3 regions of the Aeribacillus pallidus genome follow, and region 3 is predicted to be linked to each of the others. Evidence: riboswitches for the same ligand, from Rfam matches in the RefSeq annotation. Region 3 holds a riboswitch; each other region holds the start of a gene.
The links. Region 3 has a riboswitch for cobalamin ahead of ABES52_RS07020 (bifunctional adenosylcobinamide kinase/adenosylcobinamide-phosphate guanylyltransferase). Riboswitches for the same ligand answer to the same signal wherever they lie in the genome.

Region 1 (6,909 bases), on a different contig from region 3:
ATCGACTTCGGCAAATCCTAAGTCTTGCGCTTGTTTTAAAGCGACTTCATATGGCAACCCTTTTTGGTCCATTTGCGTTAAAATATAGTTTGTTGTTCCATTGACAATCCCCATCACTTTTTGAATACGATCGGAGACGAGCCCATCGATAATGGTACGAATGATTGGGATACCACCAGCAACACTTGCTTCGTAATACAAGTCGCATCCGTTTCTGTTTGCCGCGTCCTGTAACTCGGAACCATACAATGCAATTAAATCTTTATTTGCCGTAACAACATGCTTGTTATTGTTTAATGCTTGTAAAATATACTTACGAGCCTCTTCAATTCCTCCCATTACCTCTACAATCACATCAATTTCCGGATCATTAATCACTTCATCTGGATCAGTTGTTAACAAATCTTTTTCAATATCGACTAGGCGCCTTTTATTTACGTCGCGTAATAACACCTTTTGAACGTGTACCGGGCAACCGACTTGATGTTGTAACTCTTTTTGGTGATTACGGATAATTTTTACCACCCCAGAACCGACCGTCCCTAAGCCTAACAACCCAATTTTAATCACGCCATTCATGAGTGCCTCACCTCTTTTTGTATTTTCGTAGAGTACAATTGTTTTTGTATGATAGACAATATAACATGATTACTTTAGGAAAACAATACTAAAAATAATAAATTTTTATAATTTTCATGAAAGCGCCTTCATTTGTTCGCGTTTTTTATTATTAATGAATAATATTTTTGAACGTATTAAAACTAATTTCGAAGCATTTAACGAAGGAGGATAAAACGAATGGCTCTAACACCGTATGAACATCCATTTACACGTTTTCAACGAGATTTAGAGCGGTTTTTTAATTCCAGTTTTCCGCAACTGTTTTCTTGGACACCGGAACGTTTTGGCACACCAAGAATGGATGTACATGAAACCGACCTCGAAGTGATTGTTCATTGTGAAATTCCTGGTCTAGAGAGAAAAGAAGATGTAACGATTGATGTCGATCATAACGTATTATCAATCAGTGGTAAGATTGAACGGCATTATGACGTTAAAGAAGAGCAAACCCATCATCAAGAGCGGTATTTCGGTAAGTTTCATCGTTCCCTTACCCTACCTGCTGATATCGACGAATCTTCGATTAAAGCCACGTACCGCAATGGGATATTAGAGATTCGGGCAACGAAAAAAAATCCACCTCAACGTCGACGTATTGATGTGGAATTTCATTAACCCTATAGATTACACCCATGCCGGGCGCACAACAAAAAAAGACGAGTCGCTATGACTCGTCTTTTTCTAGGGCAAAAGGGGGTTTTTCATGAATCATTCTCCATCCTTGTATAGAGGGGGTAATTTTTTTGATTGAGAACGATTTTCAATTTCATTATAAGTTGTACTCCCCTCTTCGTCAACGATTTTCGTGTTACAAATTTGTTACAACAAGAAAGATGGTACAATTTTCAAAAATGGTGGACTTTTTGGTTGTTTTTTATATGACGAGTGTGGTATAATCATTTACGATATATAGTATTACCGCAAATTAATACAACAATATATTGTGTTTTCACCACGAAAACAGGTGTCCAAACTGGACTTAATAGGGAATCCGGTGAAATTCCGGAACTGTCCCCGCAACTGTAAGTGTGGACGAACAGGACACATCCACTGTTTAGACCAGCTTAATCGGCGTCTATACGGGAAGGGTCCTAAGTAGGAGGAAGCATAAGTCAGGAGACCTGCCTGTTTTTGGAGTAGTTTCAATTCTCCGGGGATTGAGAAGATGAAACGATAGGTGAAAAGGTGGCATCCTCCTTTTCCTATCGTTTGATCCGCTCAATTTTGGGAGCGGCTTTTTTATTTATTTTGACTAAATAGGAGGAAACCATATGACACAACTGACGACTCTTTTGTCTGAAGAAATCTTTTCGGAAATAAGCCCTCGTTTTCCATCAAAATACGTCGAGCATCTTATTTGTCGAAGTAATCGAGTGTTATCTCATAAACCTTGGCTTTCTGAAGATGAATGGCTCCATGAAATGATATTAGAAAGCTTAGCCCAAATCGATGTAGAAGAACCTGATTGGACATATGTTGCTGCTCACTTACATCTCCACCAATTGTATCGTCAAGCAGCCCGGAATCGTAGATATCATGTTCAACAAAAATACGGGTCTTTTTACGACTTAATCGTTACATTAGTAAATAAAGGGATCTACGCTCCGTTTTTACTCAAAAAGTATACACAAAAGGAAATTGAACAGCTTGAAAAGTTCATCGATTCTTCCAAAGATCAATTGTTTACATACATTGGTTTACGAACATTATCTGACCGGTACTTAGCACGTGGGTACGATAAAGAACTTTATGAACTACCTCAGGAACGTTGGATGATCATCGCTATGACGTTAATGCAAGATGAACCAGCTGAAATCCGAATGCACTATATCCAAGAAGCGTATTGGGCGTTAAGCCATTTATATATGACAGTCGCTACCCCTACTCTAGCAAATGCTGGGAAAACATATGGACAATTATCTAGTTGTTTTATAGATACGGTGGATGATAGTTTACAAGGAATATTTGATAGCAATACGGATATTGCTAACTTATCCAAATATGGTGGTGGAATCGGTGTCTATCTTGGAAAAATCCGAAGCCGAGGAAGTGATATAAAAGGATTTAAAGGAGCTTCCTCCGGTGTTCTTCCGTGGATGAAGCAGTTAAACAACACGGCCGTTAGCGTCGATCAGCTCGGTCAACGAAAAGGAGCCATTTGTGTCTACCTCGACGTTTGGCATAAAGACATCTTTTCCTTTTTAGATGCGAAGTTAAATAACGGGGACGAACGCTTCCGTACGCACGACTTATTTACAGGAGTATGCATCCCCGATTTATTTATGGAAAAAGTGGAAGCCCGCGAAGATTGGTATTTATTTGACCCACATGAAGTTCGAAAAGTGATGGGTTATTCATTGGAAGACTTTTACGATGAAAAAAAAGGACAAGGTTCTTTTCGTGAGAAATATTTCGAATGCGTCAACCACCCAATGCTATCAAAAGAAAAAGTACCCGCAATCGAAGTTATGAAAGGAATTTTAAAGAGTCAATTAGAAACAGGAACCCCTTTTATGTTTTACCGGGATGAGGTTAATCGAAAAAATCCGATGAAGCATCTGGGGATGATTTATTCTAGCAATTTGTGTACCGAAATTACCCAAAATCAAAGCCCAACGATTCAATCGACACAATATACCGAAGATGGAAAAATAATAATTGAAAAACGTCCTGGTGACTTTGTTGTTTGTAACTTATCGTCCATCTCGTTAGCCCGTGCGGTGATGGAAGATGTTCTCGAACGACTGATCCCGATTCAAATTCGTATGCTCGATAACGTTATTGATTTGAATCGGATTCCTGTTTTACAAGCTCAATTAACGAATAAAAAGTACCGGGCCATTGGATTAGGTACGTTTGGCTGGCATCATTTATTAGCTTTAAAAGGCATTACATGGGAGAGCGATGAAGCGGTAGCGTATGCCGATCGCTTATACGAAAAAATCGCCTTTTTAACGATTCATGCCAGCATGAAATTGGCAAAAGAAAAAGGATATGCTCCTGCATTTTGCGGTTCTGAATGGGAAACCGGAACCTATTTTGAAAAGCGTGGGTATTTGAATGCAACGAAGTCGCCGTTTCCGTGGAAACGTTTAGCAAAAGATGTACAAACATATGGGATTCGTAACAGCTATTTATTAGCCGTTGCTCCGAATTCTTCAACAGCACTAATTGCAGGAAGTACACCTAGTATCGACCCGATCTTTCAAAAACACTACTCAGAAGAAAAGAAGGATTATAAGATTCCGGTCACTGCTCCAGATTTAAATGAAAAAACTACTTGGTTTTATAAATCAGCCTATTTTATCGACCAACGTTGGAGCATCCGTCAAAATGCGGCCCGTCAACGGCATATTGATCAATCCATTTCGTTTAACTTGTATGTTCAAAATAACATAAAAGCAAAAGAATTATTGGAATTACACTTACTTGCTTGGTCATCTGGATTAAAAACCACATATTACTTACGGTCAACTTCTTCACTGTTAGAAGAATGCGATTCGTGCTCAAGTTAATCAATGGGAGGTTCAAGCTATGCATACCGTATCGAAACGAACTTTAATGGATAAAACAGCCCCAAACCGATCAACTGGAATCATCAATGGGAAATCTTCAAATGTTTTAAATTGGGACGATGTTCGTTTTCCATGGGCCTATCCTAAATATAAAAAAATGCTGTCCAACTTTTGGACGCCTTTTGAAATCAATATGGCTCAAGACATAAAACAATTTCCGAATTTAAGTGAAGCAGAACAAGATACCTTTTTAAAAATTATTGGGCTATTGGCACTTTTAGACAGCATTCAAACCGATTATGCAGGAAAAGTAGCCGATTATTTAACGGATTCTAGTTTAAATGCCCTCATGATTATGCTTGCCCAGCAGGAAGTGATTCATAACCATTCCTACTCGTACGTGTTATCAAGCTTGGTGTCCAAACAAAAACAAGATGAAGTCTTTGAATTTTGGCGAACAGAGCCCATTTTAGAACGACGAAACGATTTTGTCGTTCGGGGATACCGAGATTTTGTCGAACAACCAAACGTAGAACATTTATTAAAGTCCATTGTGTTTGATGTAATCTTAGAAGGTTTATTTTTCTATTCAGGTTTCGCCTTTTTCTATCACCTTGCTCGTAATCAAAAAATGGTAGCTACAAGCACGATGATTAATTACATTAATCGCGATGAGCATATTCACGTAGACTTGTTTGTGAAAATTTTCAAAGAAATATTGAATGAATATCCCGAATATAAGAAAAAGCTTGAACCTTTTGTCCAGCAAACATTTCTTCAAGCTGCTGAATTAGAAATCGAATGGGCAAGATACATTATCGGCCATCGCATTGATGGAATTTTTATTAATGAAGTAGAAGATTACATTAAGTTTTATGCAAATGTTCGTGCCAATCAATTGGGATATGATCGACCGTTTGAAGGATATCGGAAGAACCCTCTTCGTTGGATTAAAGCGTATGAGGAAGTTGATTTAGGGAAATCCGATTTCTTTGAACAAAAATCACGACAATACACGAAAGTCAATTATGTCGATAATGGTTTTGATGAACTATAAAGGGAAGGGTTGTCTCTAAATATTGGGACAACCCTTTTTTAAGATATGAACGGCTATCTTACGGTGGCAATCAATCCATTATGAACTTTTATATATCCGTGACGTTCAATATTCAATCCGTTTTCATAGGCATAGAGTCCCATTTGTTCGACCGTCATCAATTCACGGTACGTATGGTTCATGACATCGGCCATCACTCGATAATATATACGTGATTTCCATTGATTACGTGGCGTTGTCATAATACAATACCCTGTCGGTTTAAGAAATTTTCGGTGCCATTCGATGACTTCCGGCTTTTTCTCATCTGGAAAATGTTCGAGTAACCCGACCGATAGAACGATATCAAATTCTTTTCCAAATGGTAAATTTCGAATATCGTCTACGATATATTCAATGTGAAAATCTTTTTTATAGTATACTTTTTTACCACCTGTTGCCAAATTCCCCCCTAAAAACGGATACGATTCAGGAAAGTCTTGAAATCTTGTATCACGACAATAGGCATCGTAATCCACTAATACGACTTCAGCACCGGGATACATGGCCGCTAATTGCATCCCTTCGTATCCTTCCGCCGCACCTAAAAAAAGGATTTTAGGCTTGGTTACATCTAATCCTTCAAAAAGTGCCCGCTTTCCACGAGGGTCCCAAATACCGTCTTCGACCCGATGCACATAGTTCCATAAATGAATTTGGATGACATCTTGAAGAGCTGTTTGAATTTCTTGTAAACGAAACCTTTTTAAACTTCGAAAAAATGCTTTCTTTTTATCGTCCATTTCTCTTGGTACATCCTTCACAAACCACTCGTGAAACGCTTGATTAAAAAATTGCCAGGAAGTTTTTGGATCCATCGTTTGATGGTGCTCCTTTTCCCATGCTAAGCGATCTTTAGAATAAGTTGTCACTTCATAAGGTTTGCCGACATCTTTCCACGTAACCATACTCCAATCACGAATGTTTGAACATTTTACAAATCGATCTTTTTGTTTAGGTGACAACGTTCGTAAATCCACTCGATAGCTATTCGTTAAAAACGTATTCTCTATCGCCACTTCATCCTTTATGCATACCGACGAATGCGATTCCGTTTCCATCGTCCCCTTCATTGGAGCACCTCCTATTTTTCTGAATTTTCTAATAAAAATTGTACATCAAAAGCAGTTTCTGGTCAGTTTCTTTTCTAAAACAACTTTCGACAACTCTACCTAGTCTCATGTATGTTTGTGCATCAAAAAAATAACGCTAGAACATGATATTCTAGCGCTTACTAACTTATTTATGAAAAACTCCTTTTTTCTGCACGTACATAATCGCTAACGCTAACACTAAAATACTCCCCTTTAAGATATCCATCGCATAATACGGTACGTTCCACATTGTCAGTCCATTCAATAACACACCAATTAACACTGCCCCGAAAAACGTGCCAATGACGTTTGGTTTTCCTTGACCAAACACGGAATACCCAATAAAAGAAGCAGCGACGGCATCCATTAATAAGGAAGCTCCTGCTGACACTTGTCCAGTACCGACTCTAGCAGCTAAAACGATACCGGCAACCGAAGCAAAAAATGCACTTAACAAGTACGCATAGGTCCGGTAACGATTCACCGAAATTCCTGACAAGCGTGCCGCTTCAGGATTGCCGCCCGTTACATAGAGCAATCTGCCTGTCTTTGTGTATCGAAAAAATAAATGAAGAAATATGAC
Region 2 (6,909 bases), on a different contig from region 3:
GTTTTCGTCATACCGAAAAGAAACATTTTCTAGGGAAATAAAAGGTTGTTTGGCCATCTGTCTCACATCCCTTTTCTTCTACGTCGGAAAAAAATAAATGTAAATATAGGGGCTCCGATAAAGGACGTTACGACTCCGATTGGTAATTCACGTGGTTCGATTATCGTACGCGAAAACAAATCAGCGATCACCAGAAAAGCACCGCCATAAAAAAGAGAATGCGGTAGCAACCAGCGGTGATTACTTCCAATGAATAGACGAACCATATGCGGAATGACGAGTCCGACAAAACCGATTGTCCCACTAACCGCTACACTTGCTCCAGTTAAAATTGACGCCCCTAATAGGAGCATTTTCTTCCTTTGCTCCGTATCCACCCCAAGATGCTTTGCTACTTCTTCACCGAATGTAAACGCATTCAACTCGCGAATGTTGAAAAAAATTAGAAGTGCTCCGATTAAAAAAAACGGTAGGAGAAGATAGACAAATTCCCACCCTCTCATCGCCACACTCCCCATCAACCATGTAATTATTTGGCGAAGCTCTTCCCCAGATAGGGCAACGAAGAGGGTAATCACAGCCCCTAAAAAGGATGAAAAAATAATACCTGTTAAAATGAGTGTTTCTACTCGTAAATGGTGATCGATCGCTTTTGCAAACCGTAATACGAGCCATAATGTAAGTAAAGCAAACGCAATACTAACAAACGGTAAGGTTAACCCATTAATGATTGGAAATTGCCATTGAAAAAAAATCACTAAGACGGCACCGACGGACGCACCAGAAGAGACACCTAACGTATAAGGATCTGCCAGTGGGTTTTTTAACAGTCCTTGAAAGGCTGCCCCAGCTAATGATAGTGATGCACCCACTAAAAAGGCTAATACCACTCGTGGCAAACGTACGTTCCAAATAACATTTTTCATCACATCGGTTACGCCATCTGGTAAAGGGACAGCCAACCATTTATGTAAGAAGATTTGACCAATAATAGAAAAGGGAATCGACAGCGCCCCTGCCGATACCCCCAATGCTATACATCCAATCGCAATAACAATAGCTAAGACAGTTTGTATTTTTTTATTTAAATTGATCTGGATAAATGGCTTTTGCAAGCTCCTCGACCCCTTCAATAATTCGTGGCCCCGGACGGGATAATAAATCAGCCTGTACATCATAGACGGCTTTATTTTTAACCGCTTTTACGTCTTGCCAACCTTCGCGGGATAGCACTTGTTCAATCGCATTGTCCACATAATAACCATATGTCGTAATAATTACATCCGGATTATACGAAATGGCTGCTTCTTCAGTAATGAGTGGCCAGCCTTCTTGTTCAACGGCGTTTTTCGCCCCTAACATTTCAATCGCTTCATCAATGTATGTACCTTTTCCGGCTGAATAAAGCTCCGGCTGTGGCGAAATTTCTATCCAAACCACTTTCGGTTCTCCGTTATCCATTTGAGCCACTTGATCTTTTAGTTCGTTTAAGCGATTTGTGAGGTCACTAACAACTGTCTCTGCTTGTTCCTGTTGTCCCGTTAAATTTCCGACTTGAACGATTGTATCAAAAATACCTTGAATACTTTTTGCTTCAGGAACAACAAATACCGGAACACCTGCATCTTGTAATTGTTTTACAAGTGTATCTTCTTGGTGATTGCGTGAACCATGGTCTAACACTAAATCCGGTTCAAGAGACAAGATTTTTTCAACATCAAATTCCATTCCACCAACTTTTTCTTTATTCAACACATCTTCTGGATAATTATCCCAATCAGATACACCAACAACTGCATCCCCTAAACCAATGGCATATAAAATTTCTGTATTGCTCGGAATAAGCGATACGATTCGTTCCGGTTGTTTATCTAATTGCACTTCATTCCCTAACGCATCCGTCACTACAGGTAATGATTGTGTCTCCTCTGATGTTACTTCATTTGTTGGTGTTGATCCTTCTTGATTACAACCAGACAACACCAACAACAGCATGAGCATGAGAGCTGCTAACTGTTTCCACCATTTCATAGTCCTTACCCCTTCCTCATTTTTGTAGGGTTGAAAAAAGCCCATCCAAAATCGGATGAGCTAAAACGGACATCATGAAAAAAATCACTTCACGGTCCGTTTCAAAAGCTCAACCCCCGAAGCTTTGAAACTTAGAACGAGATGGCAGGTCTACTGACTTAGGTTTCTTCCTAAGCAAGCCCTTCCCATGCTATAAATCTAGCACAGTGGTATGCTCGCTTCGTCCACCTTTACAGTTGCGGGGACAGTTTCGGATTTTCACCGAATTCCCTATTAAGTCCAAATGGGACACCATCTGTTCTTTCAGTTCATATTAGGTCGTATTTTTAATACAATCCTCTTAATATGTTACAAAAATATTAATATTTAGACAAGAAGTTTTTTTCAATCAAGTTATCTATCTTGGTTTCTCATGAAACAAAATTATTCATCAAAATGTACCTCTGTTTGACAATCAATGACACCGTAGGGTTGTACACAAGACGCCCAAATTTACGTGTCTGATGGATTAATCCATGGTAAGAAAAAGGTAAAGGTTGTACCATGGCCAACTTTACTTTGAACCGAAATATATCCTTTATGCGATTCGACAATATTTTTGGCAATTGCTAACCCTAATCCCGTTCCAGAACGGCCTCTAGTACGCGCTTTATCTGCTTTATAAAAACGCTCAAAAACAAACGGTAAGTCTTCTTCTGGAATCCCAGAACCTGAGTCTTGAATATGAACGGTTAATCCTTTTTCATCCAAATTTTGAATCACTTTGACAAAGCCACCATTCGGAGTATGGCGCAGGGCGTTATCAATTAAATTTGTTAATACTTGTTCAATGCGATCAGGATCCATAAAAAATGGATGAGTGTCACTATTTGATTGAAACGATAGTTCAACCTCTTTCTCCTTTGCAATCCCTTGAAACTTATTCGTTACTCTCTCGATAAAAGAAGTGACCTCTACTTGTTCGATGTTTAGTGACTGGTGACCGGCCTCCATACGGGCAAGGTCCAGTAAATCATTGACTAATCGTCCCATCCGTAATGATTCATCATAAATAATTTTAGCAATTTCTTTTTTCTCTTCTTCTGTTTCTGCGATATCGTCAACGATAGCTTCACTATACCCTTGCAGCATCGAAATCGGCGTACGAAGCTCATGGGAGACGTTAGCGATAAAGTCTTTTCTCAATTTATCGAGACGACGTTCTTCCGTCATATCTCGTACGACGGTCACGGCCCCCCGAATTGAGTCTTTATTATACAATGGACTCACTATAATCACATACGAACGCCCTTGAACAGTAATTTCTCCAGTTTGCTCTTGTTCGGTTTTGACCATTTTTTTAAATAGTTCTTTCAATTTTGAAGGAATTTCTTTTTGATTCTCGTCTCCTTTTTCAAAATACCAATTTTGTAAAAACCGTTCTGCTGGTGGATTGGAAACTTGAATATCCCCATCCCGATTTAACGTAATAACTCCATCAGCCATGCTGCTTAAAATACTAGCTAGTTGTTCTTTTTCTTGATTTAAGGCATTAATATGAAACTTCAATTGTCGGCCCATTTGATTAAAGGCCGTAGCTAGCTCCCCAATTTCATCATGGGTTAAAATCGGAACTTTCGTATCGAATTTCCCTCTAGAGACAGCAAACGCTGCCTCTTTCATTTTTCGTAAAGGGGCGGTAATTCGTGTCGATAAGAAAAAGGCAAAAATCGTTGTTAAAAAAATTGCGATACCAGCGGCAAGCAAAATTAAATTGGTTGTTTGTTTGGACGTCTCTTTCAACACTTGCAGCGATTGAAAGACATAAATCATCCCACGATTTGTTGGCAACTGAAACGGCACAGAAATCACTAAAAGATTTTCATAGCGATTTTGCGAACTAGATAAAGAAAGTTCTTGTTTGGAAGCTTCAGCGCCATCGTTCCACGACGACCGAATAAATTCAGTGACAGCCCTTTTTTCTTCTAGCGACATGTTCGGAGAATAAATTGTTTCATCGTCATACAAAACGATAACTTTCGTATTTTCGTCTATGAGTTCCCACGAAATATTCAATCCTGTCTCTAATTCGTCATGCTCTTCTAATATTTTCGCTATTTTTTTTGCTGTGCCGGTTAAATTCTTTTCAATGACAGTAACATGATAATTTTCAAAAAACTCTAGTAGTAAAATCGTTAAAATGAATAAAACGAAAGAGACGAGCAATAAAATCGTCCCCCACAGCTTGCCGACGACACTACGCCATAGTCTCATTCATTCACAACCTCGAATTTATAACCGACGCCCCAAACGGTCACGATCATTTTCGCAGCATGTTCCGACACGCGATTCAGTTTTTCGCGAAGACGTTTTACATGCGTATCTACGGTCCGTAAGTCACCGAAAAATTCATAGTGCCACACTTCTTTCAGCAATTGTTCACGATCAAATACTTTATCTGGAGATTTGGCTAAGAAATAAAGTAATTCGTATTCTTTCGGTGTTAAATTCACTTCATTTCCATCCGCTGTTACCCGATGGGCATCGTTATCAATCGTTAAATGTGGATAAACGATGATGTCTTTTGTTTTCGTATCTGTTTTTAAATATTGAGTAGTAGAAGAACGTCTTAACAACGCCTTTACGCGTAACACAACCTCCCGCGGACTGAACGGTTTGACAATATAATCATCAGTTCCGACTTCAAACCCTTGCACACGGTTCGCTTCTTCCCCTTTCGCCGTTAACATGATAACAGGTGTCGCTTTTTTCTCACGTAGGAGTTTACAAACTTCAATCCCGTCCTTCCCAGGCATCATTAAGTCAAGTAAAATACAATCATAGTCATTATTTAACGCTAATTCGAGCGCTATATCGCCATCTTCTGCCTCTTCGATCACATAGTTTTCTCGTTCTAAATACATTTTCAACAAACGACGAATTCTTTCCTCATCATCTACCACTAAAATTTTTGTTTGTTTTTCCATAGAACATCCCCCTACTCTTTTGTATCTAAATATGATTTGAAAAAAACCTTCACAAAATACGTGAAGGTTTATGCACCAGCATACGAGTGAAGACCAGCTATTACTAAGTTTACGGCTACAAGGTTAAACATAATGATTGCAAACCCAATCACTGCAAGCCAAGCCGATTTTTCCCCATGCCATCCTTTTGATAAGCGTAAGTGTAAAAATGCTGCATAAAATAACCATGTAATAAGCGCCCAAACTTCTTTCGGGTCCCACCCCCAAAAGCGTGTCCATGCAATTTGAGCCCAAATCATTGCGAAAATGAGGGCCCCTAGTGTAAACACAGGAAATCCGATTAAAACGGAACGATAGCTTATTTCATCTACTAAATCTAAGTTAACATTTTTTGTTAACGGCTGCAATAAATGGGCGACTCGCTTCCGAGAAAGCAGTCGAATAAGTAGATAAATGATTGCTCCACCTAACAGGGACCAAATAACGGTATTTAGCTTTTTCGCATTAATGATAGCTGGAACTTCGACTAATGGCTCCATTCGATCAGGGATTGTTAATTCCCATTCATTCGGACCAACAAGCGCTGGTAAATGATATTCAAATACCTTTGCTTCGCCGTTTTTATCGATCCAATTAAACGTCGCTTCATATTTAGTGGCGGAGAAATACGTAGAAACAAGGACGAATCCTAACACTGCGATTAAACTAAAAAGTACGACTTCGAGCCATGTTGTTTGTTTACTACTCTTCGATTGGTCCACTGCTTTAATTAAATAAATTAGACCTGCCGCAAAACTAATCGCTAAAATCGCTTCCCCTAATGCAGCTGTGGTTACGTGAATATGTAACCAATCACTTTGAAGCGCTGGAATTAATGGACTAATTTCGCGCGGAAACATGCTGGCATAGGCAATTACTAAAATAGCAATCGGTAAGGCGAATAGTCCGAGAACCGTCGTCCGATATATAAAGTAAATGACAATGAACGCTAATACTAACATCATTCCGAAAAATGTCGTGAATTCGAATAAATTACTGACTGGCGCATGACCTGATGCTATCCAGCGAGTAATAAAATAGCCAGTTTGTGCAATAAAACCAATGATCGTTAACGTAATACCTATTGTTGCCCAGCGATTTTTGGCTGGTTTCTCTTCCATTCGGCTTTTGGAACGAATAGAGCCACCAAAAAATAACGTGGCCACTAAATAAATAATAAAGGCCGTATATAACAAGTTGGAACTTAAAGTTACAAGATCAGCCACTTCAATGCCTCCTTACGAGTTGTTTTGTATTTTTTGATCGATCAATGGAGGGAAAGATACTTGTTTAAACATACTTTCCATCTCTCTTTTTAAGCCATGCCAGTTTTTATTCGTATGAGCGGCAAGTAAAATTTCCCCGTTTTTCCGTTGAACCCATAAGCGGCGATGATTCCAGTAGGACCCTTGAATGAGTCCAATCATAAATATCGTCCCACCAAGTCCTAATATCCATAAAGTTAAGTCTTTACGGACGATAAGTGCCGATAAGTTCTTCATTTCAATCCCTGCAAAACTCATTTTATACAAATTTTCTCCAAGTGGCTCTAACGTTTCTTGAATAGCTACAAAACTAATTTCACCGTCTGGTTTTTCCGGTGAGTGCATTTTAAACAAAAAGGCTGGGTTATTTGGATTTGGTGATTTCGTTTGCGGTTCACCATTTTCTGCAAAACCGGAAAAGTCAGGGTAATAACCGATTAATTCCACTTCGTAACCATTTCCTAAATCGTATACTTCTTGTGGGTTAAATAAATCAATCGTAATCGTTCCGAACGATTCTCCCGTTTGTTTGTTCGTTAAATTAAACGTCATGCTTTGTAATTCGTTCAAACGATAGTCCACTTGGTAAAGAGCATATCCGTTAAACT
Region 3 (6,909 bases):
CCACCCCCAAGCGAATCCATGAAGAAGTCGCAACCATAAAAACAATCCGATCATAGCGGCATACATATATGAAAAGGTAAGGAGGAGTAGGGCGGTAGCTCCAACAACAACCATCCATTTTCGTTTAGAACTACCTAAAAGAAATCCAATCAACGGACGAATCAATACAGCTCCAAACGTAAATAAAGATGTGACCAGTCCAACTTCTAACGGAGAGGCACCAATTTCTTTCGCTTGCGGTGGTAATGTCGGCAACAACATTTGAAAGCTCATAAACACAAACATGTTCCCAAGAACTAATAAAGTAAACGACTTCGTCCAAAGTCGCGTCTCATCACACTGCATAAAATAACTCCTCTCAAAAACTATTTCGAATCACGAAAAATATTATACTACGAGGAAACGAAAATAAAAAGAAAAACAACTTCTTCTACCAATAAATAATTTCACGCACCCAAATTTTTATTTTAAAATAAATATAAAAAAGTAGTTAAAGAGGAAAATCTGGTTTCCAACAGGGAAGCGTGAAGACAAAAGAAAGGGATTTAACCCTATAAATCAAAACCTTGTGATGATCAAACATACCGAAAAGTTTTGAATTAGAATTATTATTTATATACAAGTCCCCCTTTATTACGTATAATGTTGAAAAAAGACAATTACATAGGGAATGGAAAATGGGTGCTGTTAGAAAGACAGCTTAAAAGGGAAGTTTGGTGAAAATCCAACGCGGTCCCGCCACTGTGAATGGAGAGCATCCTATAAGAGACCACTATGCATTTTGCATGGGAAGGTATAGGATGCGATGACCATGAGCCAGGAGACCTGCCCATTTTCTAGACACCATTTTACCTACGAGGATAGGGAGGTGTCGTTGGAAGGCGGTTCGCCTGTTTGATGCCGAATCGTAGCCATTTATTGGCTATTTTACTGAATATAACGACATCTCCCTTTTTATGTAGGAGATGTCGTTTTTTATTTCCTACTAGTAGAAAAAAGACATGATTAATGAAAGCAAAAGTTGAAGTAATTCCTAAAAAAGCTCGCGCTGCTGTTCGGAAGAAAGAAGAAAATGATTGATAGCTCAGTACGTTAAGGGAGTGGAAGGCAAAGTGATGATATTTGTTACTGGCGGTGTGCGGAGCGGAAAAAGCTCGTTTGCCGAACAGTTGGCGGTGGAAATAGCGAGTGAACATCAGCTCCATCTACATTATATTGCGACAAGTGAAGGAACTGATGACGAAATGAGAAAACGTATTACCCTTCACCGCTTAGCACGAGAAAAAAGCCCGATGCCATGGAAAACATGGGAATTTCCCCATCCAAATTTTCATTTGATTTCGAATTTTGGAAAGGAAGATGTAATTCTTTTAGATTGTCTTACGACATGGATGGGCAATGTTTGTTTTCATCAATTTGAATGTTCTCCACCATCAACTAGCGAAGCTTTTATGAATAGTACAGTTTTAAAGGTAATGAATACCATTGATGCTTTTTCTGCTCGTGTCCATACGTTCATTCTTGTCTCCAATGAACTATTACACGATGGAAACCTTGATGACCCGTATGTGTTTGCCTATCAGAGGATGATTGGCCTCTTGCATCAAAAAATAGTCAATCGAGCAGATACAGCATTTCTTGTAGAAACAGGAATCGCGCTAAAAATGAAGGGATGATGATGGTGAAAGGGATTATGATTCATGGGACGGCTTCGAATGTAGGGAAAAGCTTTATTACAACGGGTTTTTGCCGGATTTTTTCCGATTTAGGATATAAAACTGCGCCGTTTAAATCACAAAATATGTCCAATAATTCGTATGTCACCTTTGATGGAAAGGAAATTGGCCGCGCCCAAGGAATACAAGCTGAAGCCGCCCGAACAGAAGCAACGGTTTATATGAATCCGATTTTATTAAAACCGAGAAATGACACACATTCAGAAGTCGTATTATTTGGGAAAAGCTATGACACGTTTTCTGGACAAGACTATCGTAATGACTTTTATGAGAAAGGATTATCGGTCATACAAACCGCATTAAATGAGTTAAGTAACGAATACGATCTTCTTGTCGTTGAAGGAGCAGGAAGTCCTGTGGAAGTGAACTTAAAAGATCGAGATCTTGTCAATATGAAAGTCGCCGAACTTATGGATGTCCCGGTCATTTTAGTGACAGATATTGAAAGAGGGGGAGTATTTGCAAGCATTGTCGGGACGCTTGCATTGTTAGAACCTCACGAAAGAAAGAGAGTTAAAGGTGTGATTATCAATAAGTTTCGAGGAGATATCAGCCTTTTTCAAAGCGGTGTAGAATGGATTGAAAAACAGACAGGGATCAAAGTGCTTGGGGTGCTCCCTTACTTAGACGATCACCAAATTGATGGAGAAGATTCATTATCGATTCGAACAAAAGTATTAAATGATCATTTTCTTGACATTGCCGTTATTCGTCATCCTTATATTTCGAATTTTACAGATGTAGAGCCTTTTCTATTTGAAGAAGATGTGGCGATTCGCTGGGTGGACCATGTTGATCAACTTGGACATCCAGACGCAGTGATCATTCCAGGGACAAGAAGTACGATTCACGATCTACAAACGATAAAAAAACGAGAGTTGGATCAAGCACTTGTTCAATATGTGCAAAACGGTGGAACCGTCGTTGGCATTTGCGGTGGCTATCAAATGCTTTCGGAAAAACTATTAGATCCATATGGAGCGGACAGTGGGGTACATGGGCCTGAAACGGAAGGAATCGGGTTGCTTCCAGTTCAAACGATTTTTTTCAATGAAAAGAAGACAAAGAGGATAAAGGGGATGACCCACCCCACAGTCACCATAGCCGGTTACGAAATTCATACAGGCATTACGCAAAAAATGCGAGAAGATGAGCGATTTTCTCCTTTTCTTTTTGATGAAAATGGTCAAGCGGCCGATGGATGGATCCGTGAAGATGGGGCTGTGATCGGAACATATGTCCATCATCTATTCCACAATGATGAATGGAGAACCTTTTGGCTGAATCAACTTCGGCGTAAAAAAGGCCTTCCAGAACAAAAAACGCTCTTAATTACAGCAAAAAAAGATAAACAGTATGATCGCCTTGCGGACCATATTCGGACGTACGTGAACATAGATGAGATCGTCAAGTTGGCAACGGGGAAAGAGGGTTAGACAAAGTGAAAAAGGCGCTACAGGATGCGAAAAACGGTTTTTTGCTTGCTCTTCAGTTTTTTTCAGCCATTCCGATCCATCGGTCGATCCCTATACAAAGCATAACGAAAAAAAGGATGATCCAATCCTTTCCTCTTATCGGTCTTTTCATTGGCTTGATCCTTTGGGGGCTACTCTATTTGTTAAGTGTTTGGAGTCCTTTTTCCATACTGGCTGTCACTTTTATTGTGTTTTTAACTAGTATTTTGTTGACCGGAGGCATTCATGTTGACGGCTGGATTGATTGCAGTGATGCCTATTTTTCATATCGTGATCGGGAAAAGCGTTTAGATATTATGAAAGACCCGAGAGTGGGGGCATTTGGCGTATTATCCGTTATCCTCTTGTTGTCGGCAAAATTTTTTGTGATGTATGAAACGATCGCCCGGATTGACGTAAAGCTATTATTTATCATGATTTCCATTCCTTTTCTTTCTAGGATTGGAGCAGGGTATTTACTTGTCATGGGTAAACCCGCACGTGAGGAAGGAATGGCGGTTTTTTTTAAGAATGGAGTCGGAAAACAAAATCTGATTGTCTATCCTATGTATGTTTTCGTTTTTTCTATCATTATCTATTCGTTTGTGAAGGAAGCTTTTTTCATCTATTGGTGGCTCGTATTTACTTTTATACTTTGGTTGATTTTTACTTACCGATTTATTATGAAACATTTCGGCGGAATCACAGGTGACATCATTGGCGCGAGTATCGAAGGGGGAGAAGTGATGTTATGGATCGTTCTGTGGTTGTGCTCTTATTACGTCATGGCCTAACAGAAGCCAATGTTTCCAAAAGGTATGTAGGCTGGAGTAATCCCCCTATATGTCAAAAGGGAATGGAATGTTTGTTCAAAACGAAATCTAAAATCCCTCATTATGACACCGTCATCTCCAGTGATTTGGCACGTTGTACGGAGACAGCCAACATATATTTTCCAAATCAAACGATTCATTATTGGAAGGACCTGCGTGAGTTGAATTTTGGAGAATGGGAGAATCATACATTTGAAGATTTACAAAGCGACCCCCTATATAAAGAGTGGGTAGCCAACCCCGAAATAACTCAGCCTCCTGGCGGTGAAACATTCGCTGATTTTCGCCATCGAATGAACGGTGTGATCGATCGATTGTATCAGTTTATGATAGAAAAAGAGGTTTTCCGTGTAGCGATCGTCTCGCACGGAGGCGTTTTGAGATATTGGCTTACGCAGTTTCATCCTGAACAAAAGTCATTTTGGGATTGGAAAGTTCATCATGGAGCAGGATATGAATTTGTATGGAAGAATCTTGATTCGTTTAGGAGGGGAGAAAGGTGCATTTCGTTAAAGGAGGTGCCTTCAACGGAAAACGGAAATGGGTAAAACAAAAATATGGAGAAGATATTGATTGGCGGTCGATGTATACGGCTAATCCCGAGATTGCATCATGGGAGCAGTGTTTCTCTCATTCTTCTATTGTCGTACTGGAAGGGGTTGAGCAATATATCAAAAAAGCATTTGTTAACAATCATCCTTCATTTCCAAGACAAACATGGTGTGCATTTCTCGATACTTGGCGAAAGTGGGAAAGTGAAGATGAAAGAACCGTTATTTGGATAGGAACGGATGTAACGAAAGGAATTGTTCCGATTGATCCACTGGAAAGAACATGGCGCGACTACACCGGATGGGCCTATCAAGAATTGGTTCGATACTGCAACACCGTATCAGTTATTTGGTATGGGCTCGAGCAGCGATTAAAAAATGAGGAGGAGAATCAAGATGATCATTTATACAAGAACCGGTGATGAAGGGAAAACGAGTATTATTGGTGCACGTGTAGATAAAGATGATGTCCGTGTCGAAGCATATGGAACCGTCGATGAGGTGAACTGCTTTGTTGGTCAGGCTATTGCAGAGCTTGATCGAGAAAAGTTTGAAGATATTATTGCCGATTTGGTTAATGTCCAGCATGAATTGTTTGACTGCGGGCATGATTTAGCTAACGTGTCAAAGAAACGTGAATACAAATTGAAAGAAGAATATGTTACCGCATTAGAGAAAAAAATTGATCAATATATAAGCGAAACGCCAAAGCTAGAAAGATTTATTTTACCCGGCGGCACAAAAGTTGCTGCTTCTATTCATATTGCCCGAACGGTGACGAGAAGAGCAGAGCGTTTAGTGGTGAAATTAATAAAAACAGGCGACCCTGTTCCTCAACTGGCTTTAAAATATTTAAATCGATTATCTGATTATTTTTTTGTGTTAGCGAGAGTCATCAATTTTCGGTCAAATGTAAAAGATGTTGAGTATGTCCGCAGTGCCGTTGTATTTCGTAAAGAAAAGAGAAAGGAAGAGTAAACATGAGAAAATGGGCGCAATTTTCCGTGTTTCTTGGATTAGCTGTATTAGGTGCGATGATCAAAATTCCTGTTGTTCTTGGAAGTATTGCGCTTGATACGTTGCCAGCACTCGTAGCAGCGGTTTTCTTTGGGAGTGTGTTTGGAGGAGCTGTCGGATGTTTTGGACATTTGTTATCGGCCATGACTGCGGGTTTTCCATTAGGTTTCTTTCATTTGTTAATTGGTGTTGAAATGGGAATTTTAGTCTGGTTGTTCGGTTTGTTGTATAAGAAATGGGGAAAATGGCTGGCCGCTATTGTTTTCTTCATAGGAAACAGTATCGTCGCTCCTTTACCATTTTATTTTATCCTTGGAAAAGCTTTTTACAGTGCGGTTGTTCCGGCATTGATGATCGGTTCAATAATTAACTTGTTCTTGACTTATTTGCTTATTCCACGGCTTACAGGGTGGTTAAATCAAGTGGGCAGGGGAGAAGTAAAAGCATGAGAGATGTATTGTTTTTGCCATTAGCTCAAAATAAAGAGCTCGTCTTAGCGACAGATAATACTGGCGGGATTGGATTAAAGGAAAAAGATGCAGTAAAAGTAGATTATGAAACGATCGGCTATTTCGGGATGAGAGTAGCGATGCTTGAATGCTTATCGACAGGTGCTAAGCCATTGTTTGCGGTGGTTTACAATTTTTGTGGTGATGATCATTGGATGTCACTGATGAAAGGGGTAAAAAGAACGTTAAAAGAATTACATATTGACCATATCCCTGTTACTGGAAGTACGGAAAGTAATTTTTCTTTTGAGCAATCGGCGGTCGGTTTTCTAGCAGGGGGAGAAGTGGAAATAGAAAGCAAAAAAATCGCTCAAACTCCTCCTGATGCACAATGGGCGGTGATCGGGACACCGTTAGTTGGTCCGGATGTGTTGAATCATCAAGAACAAATTGCTCCTCTTCAACTTTTTCAACCTATCATAGCGCTGGAAGAAGTTTATGAACTTATCCCGATTGGTTCAAAAGGGATTTTTTATGAAACAAACATGCTTGCGAACATGAATGGCATGAAAATAATTGAAATCGATACAGATCTAGATATCCATGCATCATGCGGCCCCGCAACGTGCTGGATTATAACGTATCATCCTGCTGGTGAAACAAAGATTCGTTCGTTGGTAGATCAATGGTTTCATCGTTTACATCTGGTAAAAAGTGAATGACCAAAAAAATGATTAACTTAAGACGTATTTATAAGAAAAATAAGTGTGTTTTTTTAATTGGCTCTACTCTAAAATAACTGTGGATACTTTTACTGTTTTTTCATTCTTTGATGTGCCAATGACAATTGGTATAAATGTCTGTTAACA

Region 1: it holds a riboswitch for cobalamin, as region 3 does, so the genes downstream of both, ABES52_RS06595 (ribonucleoside-diphosphate reductase subunit alpha) here and ABES52_RS07020 (bifunctional adenosylcobinamide kinase/adenosylcobinamide-phosphate guanylyltransferase) in region 3, are expected to answer to the same signal.
Region 2: it holds a riboswitch for cobalamin, as region 3 does, so the genes downstream of both, ABES52_RS08450 (ABC transporter substrate-binding protein) here and ABES52_RS07020 (bifunctional adenosylcobinamide kinase/adenosylcobinamide-phosphate guanylyltransferase) in region 3, are expected to answer to the same signal.

The regions. Positions count from the first base shown of each region.
Region 1 is NZ_JBCNBW010000027.1:20,728-27,636, forward strand. Features, by position in the region: gene ABES52_RS06585 (homoserine dehydrogenase) at 1-579, opposite strand, end outside; gene ABES52_RS06590 (Hsp20/alpha crystallin family protein) at 799-1,236, shown strand; cobalamin riboswitch at 1,567-1,764, shown strand; gene ABES52_RS06595 (ribonucleoside-diphosphate reductase subunit alpha) at 1,893-4,136, shown strand; gene ABES52_RS06600 (ribonucleotide-diphosphate reductase subunit beta) at 4,156-5,193, shown strand; gene ABES52_RS06605 (class I SAM-dependent methyltransferase) at 5,247-6,305, opposite strand; gene ABES52_RS06610 (ABC transporter permease) at 6,472-6,909, opposite strand, start outside.
Region 2 is NZ_JBCNBW010000034.1:175,818-182,726, reverse strand. Features, by position in the region: gene ABES52_RS08460 (ABC transporter ATP-binding protein) at 1-57, opposite strand, end outside; gene ABES52_RS08455 (FecCD family ABC transporter permease) at 63-1,115, opposite strand; gene ABES52_RS08450 (ABC transporter substrate-binding protein) at 1,081-2,031, opposite strand; cobalamin riboswitch at 2,158-2,342, opposite strand; gene ABES52_RS08445 (ATP-binding protein) at 2,524-4,284, opposite strand; gene ABES52_RS08440 (response regulator transcription factor) at 4,281-4,997, opposite strand; gene ccsB (c-type cytochrome biogenesis protein CcsB) at 5,066-6,262, opposite strand; gene resB (cytochrome c biogenesis protein ResB) at 6,275-6,909, opposite strand, start outside.
Region 3 is NZ_JBCNBW010000031.1:10,217-17,125, forward strand. Features, by position in the region: gene ABES52_RS07015 (MFS transporter) at 1-345, opposite strand, end outside; cobalamin riboswitch at 663-847, shown strand; gene ABES52_RS07020 (bifunctional adenosylcobinamide kinase/adenosylcobinamide-phosphate guanylyltransferase) at 1,116-1,676, shown strand; gene ABES52_RS07025 (cobyric acid synthase) at 1,682-3,172, shown strand; gene cobS (adenosylcobinamide-GDP ribazoletransferase) at 3,178-3,984, shown strand; gene ABES52_RS07035 (histidine phosphatase family protein) at 3,942-4,571, shown strand; gene ABES52_RS07040 (bifunctional adenosylcobinamide kinase/adenosylcobinamide-phosphate guanylyltransferase) at 4,523-4,996, shown strand; gene ABES52_RS07045 (cob(I)yrinic acid a,c-diamide adenosyltransferase) at 4,971-5,552, shown strand; gene ABES52_RS07050 (ECF transporter S component) at 5,555-6,040, shown strand; gene ABES52_RS07055 (AIR synthase related protein) at 6,037-6,762, shown strand.